DNA from 2 places in the Mesorhizobium sp. WSM4841 genome. Region 2 is predicted to be linked to the other one. Evidence: predicted binding sites of a transcription regulator. Region 2 holds the regulator's gene; the other holds the start of a gene.

The links. The regulator PhoB, encoded in region 2, activates phosphate uptake and scavenging genes when phosphate is short. The targets are predictions, from matches to a motif close to TGTCATNNANCTGTCAT.
Positions count from the first base shown of each region.
Region 1: the regulator PhoB is predicted to act here: its motif matches at 5,316-5,332, upstream of ugpB (sn-glycerol-3-phosphate ABC transporter substrate-binding protein UgpB).

Region 1 is NZ_JBVVQC010000028.1:51,914-59,740, forward strand. Features, by position in the region: gene AC0L14_RS26235 (threonine/serine dehydratase) at 1-149, opposite strand, end outside; gene AC0L14_RS26240 (ArsR/SmtB family transcription factor) at 199-501, shown strand; gene AC0L14_RS26245 (BrnA antitoxin family protein) at 553-657, opposite strand; gene AC0L14_RS26250 (hypothetical protein) at 747-1,154, shown strand; gene lysA (diaminopimelate decarboxylase) at 1,197-2,465, opposite strand; gene AC0L14_RS26260 (lipoprotein) at 2,518-2,724, opposite strand; gene argH (argininosuccinate lyase) at 2,953-4,353, opposite strand; gene tlpA (thiol:disulfide interchange protein TlpA) at 4,389-5,075, shown strand; gene ugpB (sn-glycerol-3-phosphate ABC transporter substrate-binding protein UgpB) at 5,395-6,705, shown strand; gene ugpA (sn-glycerol-3-phosphate ABC transporter permease UgpA) at 6,788-7,672, shown strand; gene ugpE (sn-glycerol-3-phosphate ABC transporter permease UgpE) at 7,681-7,827, shown strand, end outside.
Region 2 is NZ_JBVVQC010000009.1:89,933-97,759, reverse strand. Features, by position in the region: gene pstC (phosphate ABC transporter permease subunit PstC) at 1-320, shown strand, start outside; gene pstA (phosphate ABC transporter permease PstA) at 313-1,926, shown strand; gene pstB (phosphate ABC transporter ATP-binding protein PstB) at 1,939-2,754, shown strand; gene phoU (phosphate signaling complex protein PhoU) at 2,793-3,500, shown strand; gene phoB (phosphate regulon transcriptional regulator PhoB) at 3,517-4,206, shown strand; gene AC0L14_RS13370 (ROK family protein) at 4,403-5,650, opposite strand; gene xylF (D-xylose ABC transporter substrate-binding protein) at 5,918-6,958, shown strand; gene AC0L14_RS13360 (sugar ABC transporter permease) at 7,101-7,827, shown strand, end outside.

The DNA of each region.
Region 1 (7,827 bases), on a different contig from region 2:
AGACATTCGAGCTTCAGGTCGACGGCAAGAGGCGGACGGCCGAAATCGGCCATGTCGACGCGCAGCACCGGCGTGTGGCGCACGAATGGCCGGATGCGCGGCTCCATTGCGGCGATGCGTTCGCGGGTGATTATATTGCCGTTCAGCATGGTCTGCTCCCGAGGTTGACATCACTTAGTAACTTAGCAAAATGGCTAAATGCAAGAGGTTGATGTCTTCAAGGCGATTGCCAACGAGCGCAGGCTGCAAATCCTCGATTGGCTGAAGGACCCGCGCGTGCATTTTTCGCCGCAGGCCGATGGCGATCTGGTCGAGGACGGCGTCTGCGCGCTGCTGATCGCCGAAAAGCTCGGCATCACCCAGGCGACGCTCAGCGAGCATATGCGGGTGCTGACCCAGGCGGGCCTTCTGCGCAGCAAACGCATCAAGCAGTGGACATTCTATCGCCGCGACGAGGGCAGGATCGCCGAGACCAGGGCGCTGATTCAGCACCGGCTGTAGCCGGTCGAGGTAGCGCTGACGGCGGAATGATCGCTCACCCCGCCGCCGTGCTCAGTCGAGATCGGCAGCTTTGCGCAATGCCGCATTCATGCGCGTCTGCCAGCCCGACCCGCTTTTCTTGAAGCTCTCAACGATGTCAGGGTCCAGCCTCAACAATATTGCGACCTTGGCGTGCTCTGATCGAGGCGCTCCCGTGCTTTGCTACTAAGTTTGGTTGCGCGTCAGGATCAGTTCTAGCCGCGGCGGTGATTGCGGCGTCTTCTTCAGCCGTCATTTCATCAAGAGCGGCCTTAGCCCGCTTCAATAAACTTACTTTTGACGGCTCGCTTGTACCGATCAATGTAGCCTTCCTGATGGGGGAGGGCGCCCGCTTCGCTCTGACATGGGCGCCACCACTTTTAGTAGCCGGTTTCGATGTATTCGACATAGCTCCTGATCTCCTCTTTGGTGGCGCGCCGGAGCGAAATGACCCGGATATTTCCGTTGCGCGGTGCCTAAGCGATCTGGTGTATCTTGTTGCCGATGAAGCCGATTCCTACGAACCTTTCCTCGCCATAATCTTCAGTCGCATCTTCAAAGATCATTGCGTTGTCGAAATCGAAAATCTCGGCAAACTCGAACGACACGCCGCCAAGGAAGCCGAGGTCGCTTGATCGCGCGCGACCGCAACTAAACGGCGATAGGGGACGACGCGTCTACCTCAGCCAATCAGGCAGCGAATCCAGCCCGATCAGCTCGTCATAGGTCTGGCGCGGGCGCACGACATGGAAACGGTCGCCGTCGACCAGCACTTCGGGCACCAGCGGCCTGGTGTTGTAAGTGCCGGCCTGCACCGCGCCATAGGCGCCGGCGGTGGCGACGGCGATCAGGTCGCCGGCCTTGAGCCGCGGCAGGTCGCGGTCGAGGCCGAGATAATCGCCGGTCTCGCAGACCGGGCCGACGACGTCGACCGTCATGCGCGGCGCCGCGGCCGGCTGCTGCACCACCGGCTTGATGTCATGGAAGGCGTCATAGAGTGTCGGCCGGATCAGATCGTTCATCGCGGCGTCGACGACCAGGAAGTTCTTGGCGTCGCCCTCCTTCACGAAGATCACTTGCGAGACGAGGACACCGGCATTGCCGACGATCAGCCGGCCCGGCTCGAACATCACCTTCAGCCCGAGCTTGGCGACGTGCTTCCTGACGATCTGGGCATAAGCGTCCGGCAAGGGAGGCGGGCTGTTGTCGACGCGGTAGGGAATGCCGAGGCCGCCGCCGAGATCGATATGCTCGATGGCGTGCCCGTCGGCACGAAGCACGCCGACCAGTTCCACCAGCAGCGCGAAGGCGTCGTCGAAGGGCTGCAATTCGGTGATCTGGCTGCCGATATGGGTGTCGATACCGGTGACCTTGATGCCAGGCAGTTCAGCCGCGCGGGCATAGACCTGGCGCGCCTTCTGCCAGGGAATGCCGAACTTGTTCTCGGCCCTGCCGGTGGAGATCTTCTTGTGGGTCTTGGCATCGACATCCGGGTTGATGCGCAGCGAGATCGACGCCACCTTGCCCAGGGCCGTGGCGCGGGTCGACAGCAGTTCCAGTTCCGGCTCGGATTCGACGTTGAAACAGAGAATGCCGGCCGAGAGCGCAAAATCCATTTCGCGCGCGGTCTTGCCGACGCCCGAAAACAGGATCTTGTTGGCCGGAATGCCGGCGGCCAGCGCGCGGCGCAGTTCGCCTTCCGAGACCACGTCGGCGCCGGCGCCGAGTTTTGCCAGGATCTTCAGCACCGCCTGGTTGGAATTCGCCTTCATGGCATAGCAGACCAGCGCGTCGAGCCCGGCAAAGGCCTGCGCAAACACGTGGAAATGCCTGGTCAGCGTCGCCGTCGAATAACAATAGAACGGTGTGCCGACGCTTGTGGCGATATCTGATATCGCCACGTCCTCGGCATGCAGCACGCCGTCGCGGTAGTCGAAATGGTTCACAACAGAGATTCCGGAAGTTGGAGCACGATGAGATCGGCCGATCTCATCGGCTCTAGATCAACGGGTCGAGAATGAACTTCTTGTCCTTGACCGGTTTTTCCGGCTCGGGCGGCACGGGCTGCTCGGCCTTTTGTGCGTCCTTGCGCGCCTGCACGGCCGCCTCATAGGGCGTCTCGAGCCCGGCTTTCCTGCCGCAGGCCGTTACGGTTGCCAGCGCCGCCAGCAGCGCGAGCGTCACCAAAATCCTGCTTGCGGTCATCGATCCATCCGTCCGAAACTTTTGCCCGCCGCTTTTAGCCGAGTTTTTCTGGCATTGCACCTAGTGTGGTGGATTTGAAGTTCCTGTCATTGATGGCATTCGCGTTAAGGAGCTTCAAATCCAAAACCACACTAGAATTCATTAATTAACTCGTGCGGCTTTTGAATCCGAAACTCGCTCGCCGCGGTGCTCCAACGTGATGCGAATTTCGGATTCGCCGCACGAGCATCACGCCTTGGCGATGTGCTTTTTCCAGTATCGGATCTGCTTCTTCACTTCCGACGGCGCGGTGCCACCGAAGCTTGTGCGGCTCTTCACCGAGTTCTGCACGGCAAGCACGGAAAACACGTCCGCCGTGATCCCTGCGTGAATGGACTGCAAGTCTTCCAGCGGCAGCCTGTCGAGCCCGATCTTCTTCTCTTCGGCCAGCGCCACTGCGCGGCCGGTGACATGGTGCGCCTCACGGAACGGCAGGCCGAGCGTGCGTACCAGCCAGTCGGCAAGATCGGTTGCGGTCGAATAGCCTGACCTGGCGGCCTTCTTCATGGCGGCGGCGTTCACCGTCATGTCGCGCACCATGCCGGTCATCGCCGCCAGCATCAGGTCGAGCGTCTCGGCGGCGTCGAACACGGATTCCTTGTCCTCCTGCATGTCCTTGCCGTAGGTCAGCGGCATGCCCTTCATCACCGTCAGCAGGCCGAGAAGATGGCCGGTGACGCGGCCGGTCTTGCCGCGCACCAGCTCGGCAGCGTCGGGGTTCTTCTTCTGCGGCATGATCGAGGAGCCGGTGGAGAAACTGTCGGACAACCTGACGAAGCCGAATTGCGGCGTCGACCAGATGATGATCTCTTCGGCCAGCCGCGACAGATGCGTCGCGCAGATCGCCGCCAGCCCCAAAAACTCGAGGGCGAAATCGCGGTCCGAAACGCTGTCCAGGGAGTTGCGCATCGGCTCGCGGAAGCCGAGTGCCTTGGCCGTCTGGTGCCTGTCGATCGGAAAGCTGGTGCCGGCAAGGGCGGCCGCACCGAGCGGGCTTTCGTCCATCCGTTCGATGGCATCGCGAACGCGCAACAGGTCGCGCGAAAACATCTCGACATAGGCCATGCAGTGGTGGCCGAAGGTCACCGGCTGCGCCGCCTGCATGTGGGTGAAGCCAGGCATCACCGTTGCCACATGCTCCTCGGCCCGTTCCAGGAACGCCGTGATCAGGCCCTTCAGCGCCTCGGCGACGCGAAAGCATTCGTCCTTGACCCACAGCCTGAGGTCGACCGCCACCTGGTCGTTGCGCGAACGGGCGGTGTGCAGGCGGCCGGCGGCCGGCCCGATCAGCTCGGCAAGGCGAGCCTCGACATTCATGTGGATGTCTTCCAGCCTGGTCGAGAACTCGAACGTGCCGGCTTCGATCTCTGCCAGGATCGTGTTCAGCCCGTGAGCGATTTTTTCTTGATCGGCCGCCGAAATAATGCCCGTTTGCGCCAGCATCTCGCTATGGGCGATCGAGCCTCTGATATCCTGCGCATAGAGCTTGCGGTCGAACGAGATCGACGCGTTGATGGCTTCCATGATCGCGGCCGGACCCGAGGCAAAACGTCCGCCCCACATCTGGTTGCTGGCCTTCTTGTCGCTCATCGCTATAACCCGTGCTCCGGAGCAGTTTTTAGAAAATGGCAAACGGCAATCGATTTTTCCCGGCCCCGCGCCTCATCCTCGCCGCTTTGGTGGCGGGCGTGCTGGCCGGCGCGGTCGCGGTATATGTCAGCGAGAGCGGTTCTGGCAACAACGCGCCCGCTCAAGTCGCCGTTGACGACAGCAAGGACGATGCCGCCTGCGCCGCCAAGGCTGATCGCGCCAAGACGGTCGCGGCGGCTGCTACCGGGCAGGTTGCCGCACTCTTGCCGGCCGATCCGCCGCAATCGCTGAAAAGCCTTGCCTTCAACGACCCTGGCGGCAAGCCGATGACGCTCGCCGACCATGCCGGCAAGACGGTGCTGCTCAATCTGTGGGCGACATGGTGCGCGCCGTGCCGCGCCGAAATGCCGGCGCTCGACGCGCTGCAGAAAGAAATGGGCAGCGACGCCTTCGAGGTCGTCGCGGTCAATGTCGATGCCGGTGACGACACCAAGCCAAAAAAGTTCCTCGAGGAAACCGGCGTCGAGGCGCTCGGCTACTACCGCGATTCGACGATGGCGCTGTTCAACGATCTCAAGACACGCGGCCTGGCGCTCGGCCTGCCGGTGACCATGCTGATCGACGGTGAAGGCTGCCTGATCGCTCACATGAACGGCCCGGCCGAATGGTCGAGCCCGGACGCCAAGCGGCTGGTCGAGACGGCGCTCGGCAAGTCGGACTAATGCATGTCGCGCAAAGGTGCGCAGCGGTTTTGCGATAACGACATGCATCAAAACAAGAACCTAAAGCGCGTCGCAGGAATCCATTCAAACGCGACGCGCTTTAGGCGCCGGCGATCGTGCCGATCTCGGTCGCCTTGTTCGATCCGTAAGCCGGCTTGGCAAATTGCTTTCCATCAGCTCTCATTTCGAAACGTGCACCATTTTGAGGCCGAGATCGAGTTCATCGATCCGCAACAAAACCGTTGTCCAATTGTCACGAGCGGCACATATTGCCTTTGCGAGAGTGCCCTTTCGCCAATGACAAAACGGGAGATGAAACATGAAGTTCTTCGGCTTCGCGGCCGGTGTCGCCGCCACCATGACCCTGCTTTCCACCACCTCCGCCTTCGCCGTCACGCAGATCAGCTGGTGGCACGCCATGACCGGCGCCAACGCCGAGGTCGTCGACAAGATCTCAAAGGATTTCAACGCCAGTCAGAGCGACTATGAGCTGGTTCCGGTGTTCAAGGGCACCTATCCCGAGACGCTGAATGCCGGCATCGCCGCCTTCCGCGCCGGACAGGCGCCCGATATTCTCCAGGTGTTCGATGTCGGCACCGGCGTGATGATGGCGGCCGAGGGTGCGATCAAGCCGGTGACCGAGGTGATGACCGGTGCCGGGTTGACCTTCGACAAGAGCCAGTATCTGCCCGGCATCGTCGGCTATTATTCGAAGCCGGACGGCACCATGCTGTCCTTCCCCTACAACTCCTCCTCGCCGATCCTCTATTACAACAAGGACATCTTCCAGAAAGCGGGCCTCGACGTGAACAGCCCGCCCAAGACCTGGAACGAGGTGTGGGAAGCTGCCAAGAAGATCAAGACGAGCGGCGCCGCCTCATGCGGCTATACCTCGACCTGGCTGACCTGGATCCATCTGGAGAATTTCGCGGCGTGGAATGATGTGTCCTGGGCCACCCAGCAGAACGGTCTGGCCGGCGGTGATGTCGAACTCAAGATCAATGCGCCGATCTTCGTCAACCACTTCCAGGCGCTCGCAGACCTCGCCAAGGATGGCACCTTCAAATATGGCGGGCGCACCTCCGAAGCCAAGCAGATCTTCCTTGCCGGCGAATGCGGCATCTTCACCGAATCGTCAGGCGGTCTCGGCGACATCGTCAAATCCGGCATGAACTATGGCATCGGCCAGCTTCCCTACGACAGCGACGCCAAGGGCGCGCCGCAGAACACCACGCCGGGCGGTGCCAGCCTGTGGGTATTCGGCAACAAGTCCGACGAGCAATACAGGGGCGTCGCGGCCTTCTTCGCCTACTTGTCCAAGACCGATGTGCAGGAATATCTGCACCAGAAGTCGGGATACCTGCCGGTGACGCTCGCCGCCTACGAGGCGACCAAGAAATCAGGCTTCTATGAAAAGAACCCCGGCCGCGAGACACCCGTTCTGCAGATGACGGGCAAGGCGCCGACCGACAATTCGAAGGGCGTGCGCCTGCCGAATCTGCCGCAGGTGCGCGATATCCAGAACGAGGAGTTCGAGAAGATGCTGGCCGGCCAGCAAACCGCTCAGCAGGCGCTCGACAATGCGGTCACGCGCGGCAACGCCGCGATCAAGGAAGCGCTGGAGAACTGACGAGATTATCTCGGTTGGTCGATTGGAATATCGCCCACGCGAGCTCGCGTGGGCGACCCCTGGATAGCGAGGGAAAATCAGCCTGTCTCCACGCATCGTCTTTCCCAACAAGATCCTGCCCTTCCTGCTGGTGGCGCCACAACTCGCCATAACACTGGTTTTCTTCTACTGGCCGGCCGGTCAGGCGCTTTACCAGTCGATGCTCAGGCAAGACCCGTTCGGGCTGAGGACCAAGTTCGTCTGGTTCGCCAATTTCCGCAAGGTGCTGGCCGATCCGGCCTACCTCAACTCGATCAAGGTCACGGTGGTGTTTTCGCTTGCGACCGCGATCGTTGCCATGGGTGTGGCCCTCTTGCTTGCGGTCATGGCCGAGAAGGCAGTGCGCGGCAAAGGCCCCTACCGCACACTGTTGATATGGCCTTATGCCGTGGCGCCGGCGATTGCCGGCATGCTGTGGCTTTTTCTGTTCAATCCTTCGATCGGCTCGTTGGCCTATTTGCTGAGAAGCCTCGGCATCGCCTGGGATCCGCTGCTCAACGGCACCCACGCCATGATCCTGCTGGTATCGGCGGCTGCCTGGAAACAGATCAGCTACAATTTCCTGTTCTTCGTCGCCGGCCTGCAGGCGGTGCCGAAAACGCTGATCGAGGCGGCGGCCATGGATGGCGCCGGTGAGACCAAGCGCTTCTGGACCATCGTCTTCCCGCTGCTCGCGCCGACGACCTTTTTCCTGCTGGTCGTCAACACGGTCTATGCCCTGTTCGACACTTTCGGCATCGTTCATGCCGTCACCGGCGGCGGCCCGGGCAAGACGACCGAGACGCTTGTCTACAAGGTCTACAATGACGGCTTCGTCAATCTGATCCTGGGTGACTCGGCGGCGCAGTCGGTCATCCTGATGGCCATCGTCATTGCGCTCACAGCCATCCAGTTCCGCTACGTGGAACGCAAGGTCCATTACGGTTGAGGGCAGCGATGATCGGCCAATCCCCGCTCCGCACCTTCATCGCCCATGCCGTGCTCATCCTTGGCATATTGATCGTGGCTTTTCCGATCTACTACACCTTCGTTGCCTCGACACACACGCTGCAAACGATACTCAGGCCGCCGCTGCCGCTCTTG
Region 2 (7,827 bases):
AAACCATCCGCAAGGTGGTCCTTCCCGCTGCCCTTCCGGGCATCGTTTCGGCGATGCTGCTCGCCGTCAGCCGCGCAATTGGTGAAACAATGATTGTGGTTATGGCGGCGGGCCTGGCGGCAAACCTCACGGCCAACCCGCTCGAAGCGGTCACCACCGTGACGGTGCAGATCGTGACGCTGCTTGTAGGCGATCAGGAGTTCGACAGCGCCAAGACGCTTGCAGCCTTCGCACTCGGCCTGGTGCTGTTCTGCATCACGCTTACCCTCAACATCGTCGCTTTGCGCGTCGTCCAGAAATACCGAGAGCAATATGACTGATGCGATCGCGTCATTCGGCGCCGGCCGGCGGCCGGTCAGCGTTCATACCGACGATGCCGCGAAGGCGCGGCTGAAGGGTCGTTACCGCACTGAAACGTGGTTCAAATGGCTTGGCGCCGCAGCCGTCGCGTTGGCCGGCTTATTTCTTGTGCTGCTCCTGTCGACGATCGTCACGCAGGCGATCCCGGCGCTGCGGCAGAACTATCTGACGCTGCCGATCGATCTTTCGGCGGCCAAGGTCGACCCGGCGAAACTCGACGCCGCCAACTACGACGCCATCGCTCAGGAAGCGCTTACGGCAAAATTTCCTGATGTGACGAGCCGTCAGGACAAGCGCCTGCTGCGCGGACTGATTTCCACCGGCACAGGCGTCTTCCTGCGCAAAGATATTGCGGCTGATCCGGGGATGCTCGGAGGAACGGTGGACTATGCGGTTCCACTTGACGATTTTGCCGACCTTTATCTCAAGGGGTTGCTTGCCGACGTCGGTTCGGACGAAGCGATTTCGACAAGCGTCACCCCTTCGGAAACCAGCGGCGACATCGATCTGACCTTCGGCGACGACGCCATGCTGACGCTGGCGCGTGGCAATGGTGCGACCGAGGGCGAAAACGGTATGCTCACGCTGACGAGCGGCGCGTCGTCGCTGCTGGTCGCGTTCAATGGCGGTACGGTCAAGCTGACCGCGCTGTCGCCTGGGGCCAACGGGACGGCGGTCGCAAAGGGCACGGTGATCGAGGCGCTAGACAGCACGGCGCCCGCCGCGAGCGGCCAAGCATTCCTGCGCGTCATCGACACGCCGGAAGCATCGCGAAAGATTTCCGACAAGATGATCGTCTGGCTCGACACGCTGAAGAGCGCCGGCCTGATCGAAAGCCGGTTCAACTCGATCTTCTTCTTCACCGGCGCAAGCCGCGAGCCGGAACTGGCCGGTGTCTGGGGCGCGGTCGTCGGATCGTTCCTGACCATGATCGTTACGCTCGCCATCGCCTTCCCGATCGGCGTTTCGGCGGCGATCTATCTTGAGGAATTTGCCCCCAAGAACCGGCTGACGACGATCATCGAAGTGAATATCAACAATCTGGCGGCGGTGCCTTCGATCGTCTTCGGCCTGCTTGGACTTGCCGTATTCCTGAATTTCTTCGGCATGCCGCGCTCAGCCCCGGTGGTCGGCGGCATGGTGCTGGCGCTGATGACCCTGCCGATCATCATTATCGCCTCGCGCGCTTCGTTGCGCGCCGTGCCGCCGTCGATCCGCGAGGCGGCGCTCGGCATCGGAGCGTCCAAGGTCCAGACCGTATTCCATCACGTCCTGCCGCTGGCGATGCCGGGTATCATGACCGGCACCATCCTCGGAATGGCGCATGCGCTGGGCGAAACCGCGCCGTTGCTGATGATCGGCATGGTCGCCTTCATCGTCGACATTCCCGGCGGCTTCACCGATCCCGCGACGATCCTGCCGGTGCAGATATTCATGTGGGCGGATTTCCCGGAAGCTGGATTCCAGCAGAAGACTTCGGCGGCGATTTTGATTTTGCTGCTGTTTTTGGTCATCATGAACGCCATCGCGGTGATACTGCGCAGGCGCTTCGAGCGGCGCTGGTAAGGAGTAGAGGATATGAACATCATGACGGAAGCCGGCGTCGAACAGAAACTGAGCAGCGGAACCAATGCCCCTTCGATCAAGATGAAGGGCGAAAAGGTCTCTGTTCATTACGGCGAGAAGCGAGCTCTGTTCGATGTGGATATCGATGTCCGCGAGAACCAGGTGACGGCGTTGATCGGCCCATCGGGCTGTGGCAAGTCAACATTCTTGCGGTGCCTGAACCGAATGAACGACACGATCGATATCGCGCGGGTGAGCGGCAAGATCACGCTCGACGGTGAGGATGTCTACGACCCGAAAATCGATGTCGTCGAGCTGCGAGCTCGCGTCGGCATGGTGTTCCAGAAGCCGAACCCGTTTCCGAAGTCGATCTATGAAAACGTCGCCTACGGTCCGCGCATTCACGGCCTGGCCAGGAGCAAGGCCGAGTTGGACGGCATCGTTGAATCGAGCCTGAAGAAGGCCGGCCTGTTCAACGAGGTCAAGGATCGCCTGCTCGAGTCGGGCACCGGTCTCTCCGGCGGACAGCAGCAGCGCCTGTGCATCGCGCGCGCCATCGCCGTATCGCCGGAAGTGATCCTGATGGACGAGCCCTGTTCGGCGCTCGATCCGATCGCCACCGCCCGCGTCGAGGAACTGATTGACGAACTGCGCCAGAACTACACGATCGTCATCGTCACCCATTCGATGCAGCAGGCAGCGCGCGTGTCGCAACGCACGGCGATGTTCCATCTCGGCTATCTGGTCGAGGAGGGCGCGACCGACAAGATGTTCACCAACCCCGACGACAAGCGCACCCAGGACTACATCACCGGCCGATTCGGCTGAGCGGTCCGGCGGCGAATTTCGAACACGAGGACAGTATCATGGGTGAACACACCGTCGCATCCTTCGACGAGGAACTGGAGCACATCGACAGGCTGATCCGCGATATGGACGAGCTCGCCGCCGCGATGGTCGCAGCCTCGATCCGCGCATTGCTTGCATCAGACAATGCGATGGCGCAGCGCGTCGTCTCGGACGACGCCATCATGGATGCGCGGCAGCGCGAACTCGACGATAGTGCGATCACGCTGATCGCCAAGCGGCAGCCGATGGCGCAAGATCTGCGCGCCGTGGTTGGCGCAATCCGCATGGCCGGCGATCTCGAGCGCATCGGCGACCTGGCCAAGAACATAGCCAAGCGGGTCAGCGCAGTCGGGCAGAGCGCCACGCCGCGTAATCTCTCGCACGGTATCGACGCGATGGCGGATCTCGTTCTTGTGCAGCTCCGCGGCGTGGTCGAGCACTATGTGTCGCGCAACGCCGGCGCGTTGAAAGAACTGCGCGCCGCCGACGAGAAGATCGACGTGAAATACACGGCGGTTTTTCGCGAACTCCTGACCTACATGATGGAGGATCCGCGCAACATCACCGCTTGCACGCATCTTCTGTTCTGCGCCAAGAATCTCGAGCGTATCGGCGATCACGTCACCAACATCGCCGAAAACGCCTACTATGTCGTGACCGGGCAGCAATTGCCGGCGGATCGCCCGAAGCTCGACGAAACGACGATGTCGGCGCCGGCGACATGACGGGGGTGACCGGTCGATGATCGCGCCACGCATTATGGTGGTGGAGGACGAAGAGCCGCTGGGCGTCCTCCTCCGCTACAATCTGGAATCCGAAGGCTATCAGGTCGAGGTGGTGACGCGCGGCGACGAGGCCGAAATCCGGCTGCAGGAAAACGTGCCCGATCTTCTGGTGCTCGACTGGATGGTGCCGGCGGTTTCCGGCATCGAGCTTTGCCGACGCCTTCGGATGCGCCCCGAAACCGAGCGGCTGCCGATCATCATGCTGACCGCACGCGGCGAGGAGAGCGACCGGGTGCGCGGCCTCTCGACAGGGGCCGACGACTACCTGGTCAAGCCGTTCTCGACACCGGAATTCATGGCCAGGATCAAGGCGCTGCTGCGCCGCGCCAAGCCCGAAGTGCTGTCCAGCGTGCTGAAGGTCGGCGACATCATGCTCGATCGCGAATCGCACAGGGTCTATCGCAAGAAGAGCGAGATCCGGCTCGGGCCGACCGAATTCCGGCTGCTCGAATTCATGATGCGGCACCCAGGTCGGGTCTTCTCGCGCAGCCAGTTGCTCGATAATGTCTGGGGCGAGACGATCTACATCGACGAGCGCACGGTGGACGTCCATGTCGGCCGGTTGCGCAAGGCGGTCAACAATGGTCGCATGCCCGATGTCATCCGCACCATCCGCGGTGCGGGCTATGCGATCAGGGAAGACTAGCTGATATTCAGGTGATGCCGGCCTGCGACCGGCGATTTCCTGCGCTTCCGGTACGTACCCAAAAGTACGCTCCGTTCCGGTTCTCGGAACTCGCCCAGTCTGGTCGCTTCGCGCCCGTCTTCGACTCCGGCGCGGCCTGACCTGAATCTCAACACATCCCCAAGTCGCATTCCGCCTTTGTTCCTTGCCTTCGGACTCACGCCACGTCCTTCCTGATCGTGCCGGACTTCCCTTGCGCGCCCGGCGCGAAAATCTCCTGGTCGACGAAGCTCAGCGCTCGCAAGGCGCAGCCTTCGCGGATCAGCGGCAGCTCGTTCGTCTCGGTGTCGAAGGAAATCGAACCCGAATGCTGGCCGCCGGCGGTCTGGGCGATGGCCTCGCGCAGGGCCGGCTCGATCAGGTCGAAGGCGGCAGCGCTGGCGCCGACCATGGCGACCGGCGCCGGATCGATCAGCGCGAACAGGCTGCCAAGCCCGAAGCCGAGCGCTTCGCCGGCCTTGCGGTAGGCTTCGCGCTCCGGTCCGTCCGTCTGGCGCGCCCGGGCCGCCAGTGCCCGCATCTCGGCGTCGCTGACATCGGCGACCGGCTCTGCGTTCTCGCTCAATTGCCTTGCGTTGCGCCAGATGGCGTAGTTGCCGGCATAGGCCTCGACGCAGCCGCGCCGCCCGCAGCGGCAAAGCGCGCCGCCCGGCCGATGAATCATGTGGCCGAATTCGCCGCCCGAGGAATGGGTGCCGGTGAACAGTTCGCCCTTCAGCACCAGCCCCATACCGATGCCGTGCGAGAGCAGGATGGCGATGAAATCGTCGCGGTAGCGATCCGGGTCGCGCCAGCGCAGCGCCACGGCCATCATGTTGCAGTCGTTCTCCATGATGGCCGGGATGCCGAACTCGCGTTCCAGAATGTCGGCGAAGGCGATGTTCGTCTGCGGCGTGATCGGCGACCACAACATGGCGCGCGCATGCGAATCGGTGATGCCCTGGATCGCCAGCGCGATGCGGGCGACGCTTTGGACGTCGAGGTCGGGGTCTTCGATCCGGCGCCGCACGATGGCGACACATTCGTCGATCAGCTCGTCGCGCGACATGGTCAGCGTGTCCAGCCGGCGCTGTTCCTCGGCGACCACCTGTCCGGCATAATCGATGACAGCGACCGACAGGAAATTCAGCGACAACACGACCGCCAATACGGCAGCGGCTTCCGGATTGAGGCTGAGGCCGACCTGCGGTCGGCCGCGTTTCATCGAAACGGTCTCGCTCGCCTTGCTCTCGGTCAGGATGCCTTCCTGGATCAGGTCTGAAGAGATCGCCGATATGGTCGAATGACTGAGGCCGGTGGTTGCGGCGATCTCGGTCCGCGACGGCTGGCCGGCCCGGCGTACCGCAGAAATCACCATCGCCCGGTTACGCCGGCGCAAATCGTCATGACGGATTCCAACCGACATTCTTTTGCTTCCTCCCTATTGCCGCGGCCGCTCATGAATCGGAAGCCGTCGGTAATGTCCGACAAATAGTGGCAGAAGCAGCAGGCCCTGTCATTATTTATTCCGAGTCTCGAAATAAGTCGGCAGGGACATCAAAATCCATCGGAATTGATGTTGACAGCGCTTCGCGGTTGGACCAGTATTTTTTCGAGGCTCGAAAAAATAGGGGGCCTTTGTGCCGGCCTTCGGGCCAGTTGGTCGCGCCGTACGCGGCGCAGGGAGGATATCATGAAGAGATTCGCAGCCGCCATTCTGGCGGGGGTCGCCATGTCGCTGACGCTCGCGTCGGTCGCACAGGCCAAGGACAAGGTCATTGGCGTTTCGTGGTCGAATTTCCAGGAAGAGCGTTGGAAGACCGACGAAGCCGCCATGAAGTCGGCGATCGAGGCCGCCGGCGACAAGTATATTTCCGCCGATGCACAGTCCAATCCCGGCAAGCAGCTGACCGATGTCGAGAGCCTGATCTCGCAGGGCGCCAACGCGCTGATCATCCTTGCGCAGGATGCCTCGGCCATCGGGCCGGCGGTGCAGAAGGCGCTGGACGAAGGCATTCCGGTCGTCGGCTATGACCGGCTGATCGAGAACAAGGACGTGTTCTATCTGACCTTCGACAACCAGGAAGTCGGCCGCATGCAGGCCCGCGAAGTGTTCAAGGTGGCGCCGGAAGGCAATTACGTCTTCATCAAGGGCTCGGGCGCCGATCCGAATGCCGATTTTCTGTTCGCCGGCTCCATGGAAGTGCTCAAGGACGCGATCGACAGCGGCAAGATCAAGAATGTCGGCGAGGCCTATACGGACGGCTGGCTTCCCGCCAACGCTCAGAAGAACATGGAACAGTTCCTGACCGCCAACGACAACAAGGTCGATGCCGTGGTTGCTGCCAATGACGGCACCGCTGGTGGCGTCGTCGCGGCGCTGACGGCGCAAGGCTTGGCCGGATCCGTCCCGGTGTCGGGCCAGGACGGCGACCATGCCGCGCTGAACCGTATCGCGCTCGGCACGCAGACCGTATCAGTATGGAAAGACGCGCGCGAGCTCGGCAAGAACGCTGCCGAGATCGCCTCGCAGCTGGCCGACGGCAAGCAGATGACAGACATTGCGGGCGTCAAGGACTTCGCCACGCCGGGCGGCAATGTCGTCCAGTCGCTGTTCCTGACGCCGATTGCCATCACCAAGGACAATCTCAACGTCGTCATCGACGCCGGCTGGATCAAGAAGGAAGAGGTCTGCGCCGGCGTGGCAGCGGGCACCGTCCCGGTCTGCAACTGATCCGGCCTTCGCAAGAAGCCTGAAACGCCGCGGCTTCACGCCGCGGCGTTTTTTCAGAAAGAATTGTTTTTCCGCTTCTCGCGGCTAACTTCCAAGCTGCTTCCGGCATCCGCGGCAGACGGCAACCCGGTGGGAGGACATCATGACCGACACGACTTCCAACACGCCGGCCGCCGATACAGCTGCCGATCGGGCGCGTGAATCCGAGCTCAGCTCCGTTGGCCGCTTCCTCAAGGCAACCGAGCTCGATATACGCATGCTCGGCATGGTCGGCGCGCTGCTGGTCATCTGGGTTGGAATCCACATCCTGTCGGGCGGGCTCTTCCTTACGCCGCGCAATCTCTGGAACCTGTCGGTGCAGACCTCCTCGGTCGCGATCATGGCGACCGGCATGGTGCTGGTCATCGTGATGCGCAACATCGATCTTTCGGTCGGCTCCGTCGAAGGTGTGATCGGCATGGTGATGGGCGTCGCGCAGGCCGAATTCCTCATCCAGGTCATGGGCTTCCAGCTTGGAAATCCCTGGATCTGGATCATCGCACTGGCTGCCGGCGTAGCGCTCGGCCTCATGATCGGCGCGCTCCAGGGCTTCATCGTCGCCTATCTCGAGGTTCCGGCCTTCATCGTGACGCTGGGCGGCCTGCTGATCTGGCGCGGCATGGCGTGGCTGATGACGAGCGGGCGCACCGTCGCGCCGCTCGACGCCACATTCCAGCTCATGGGTGGCGGGCCGCGTGGCTCGATCGGGGCAACCGCAAGCTGGATCGTCGGCATTCTCGCCTGTGTGGCCGTCGCCTTGATGCTGCTCAACGGCCGGTCACAGCGCAAGCGGTTCAAGTTCCCGCTGCGGCCAGTCTGGGCGGAGAGCT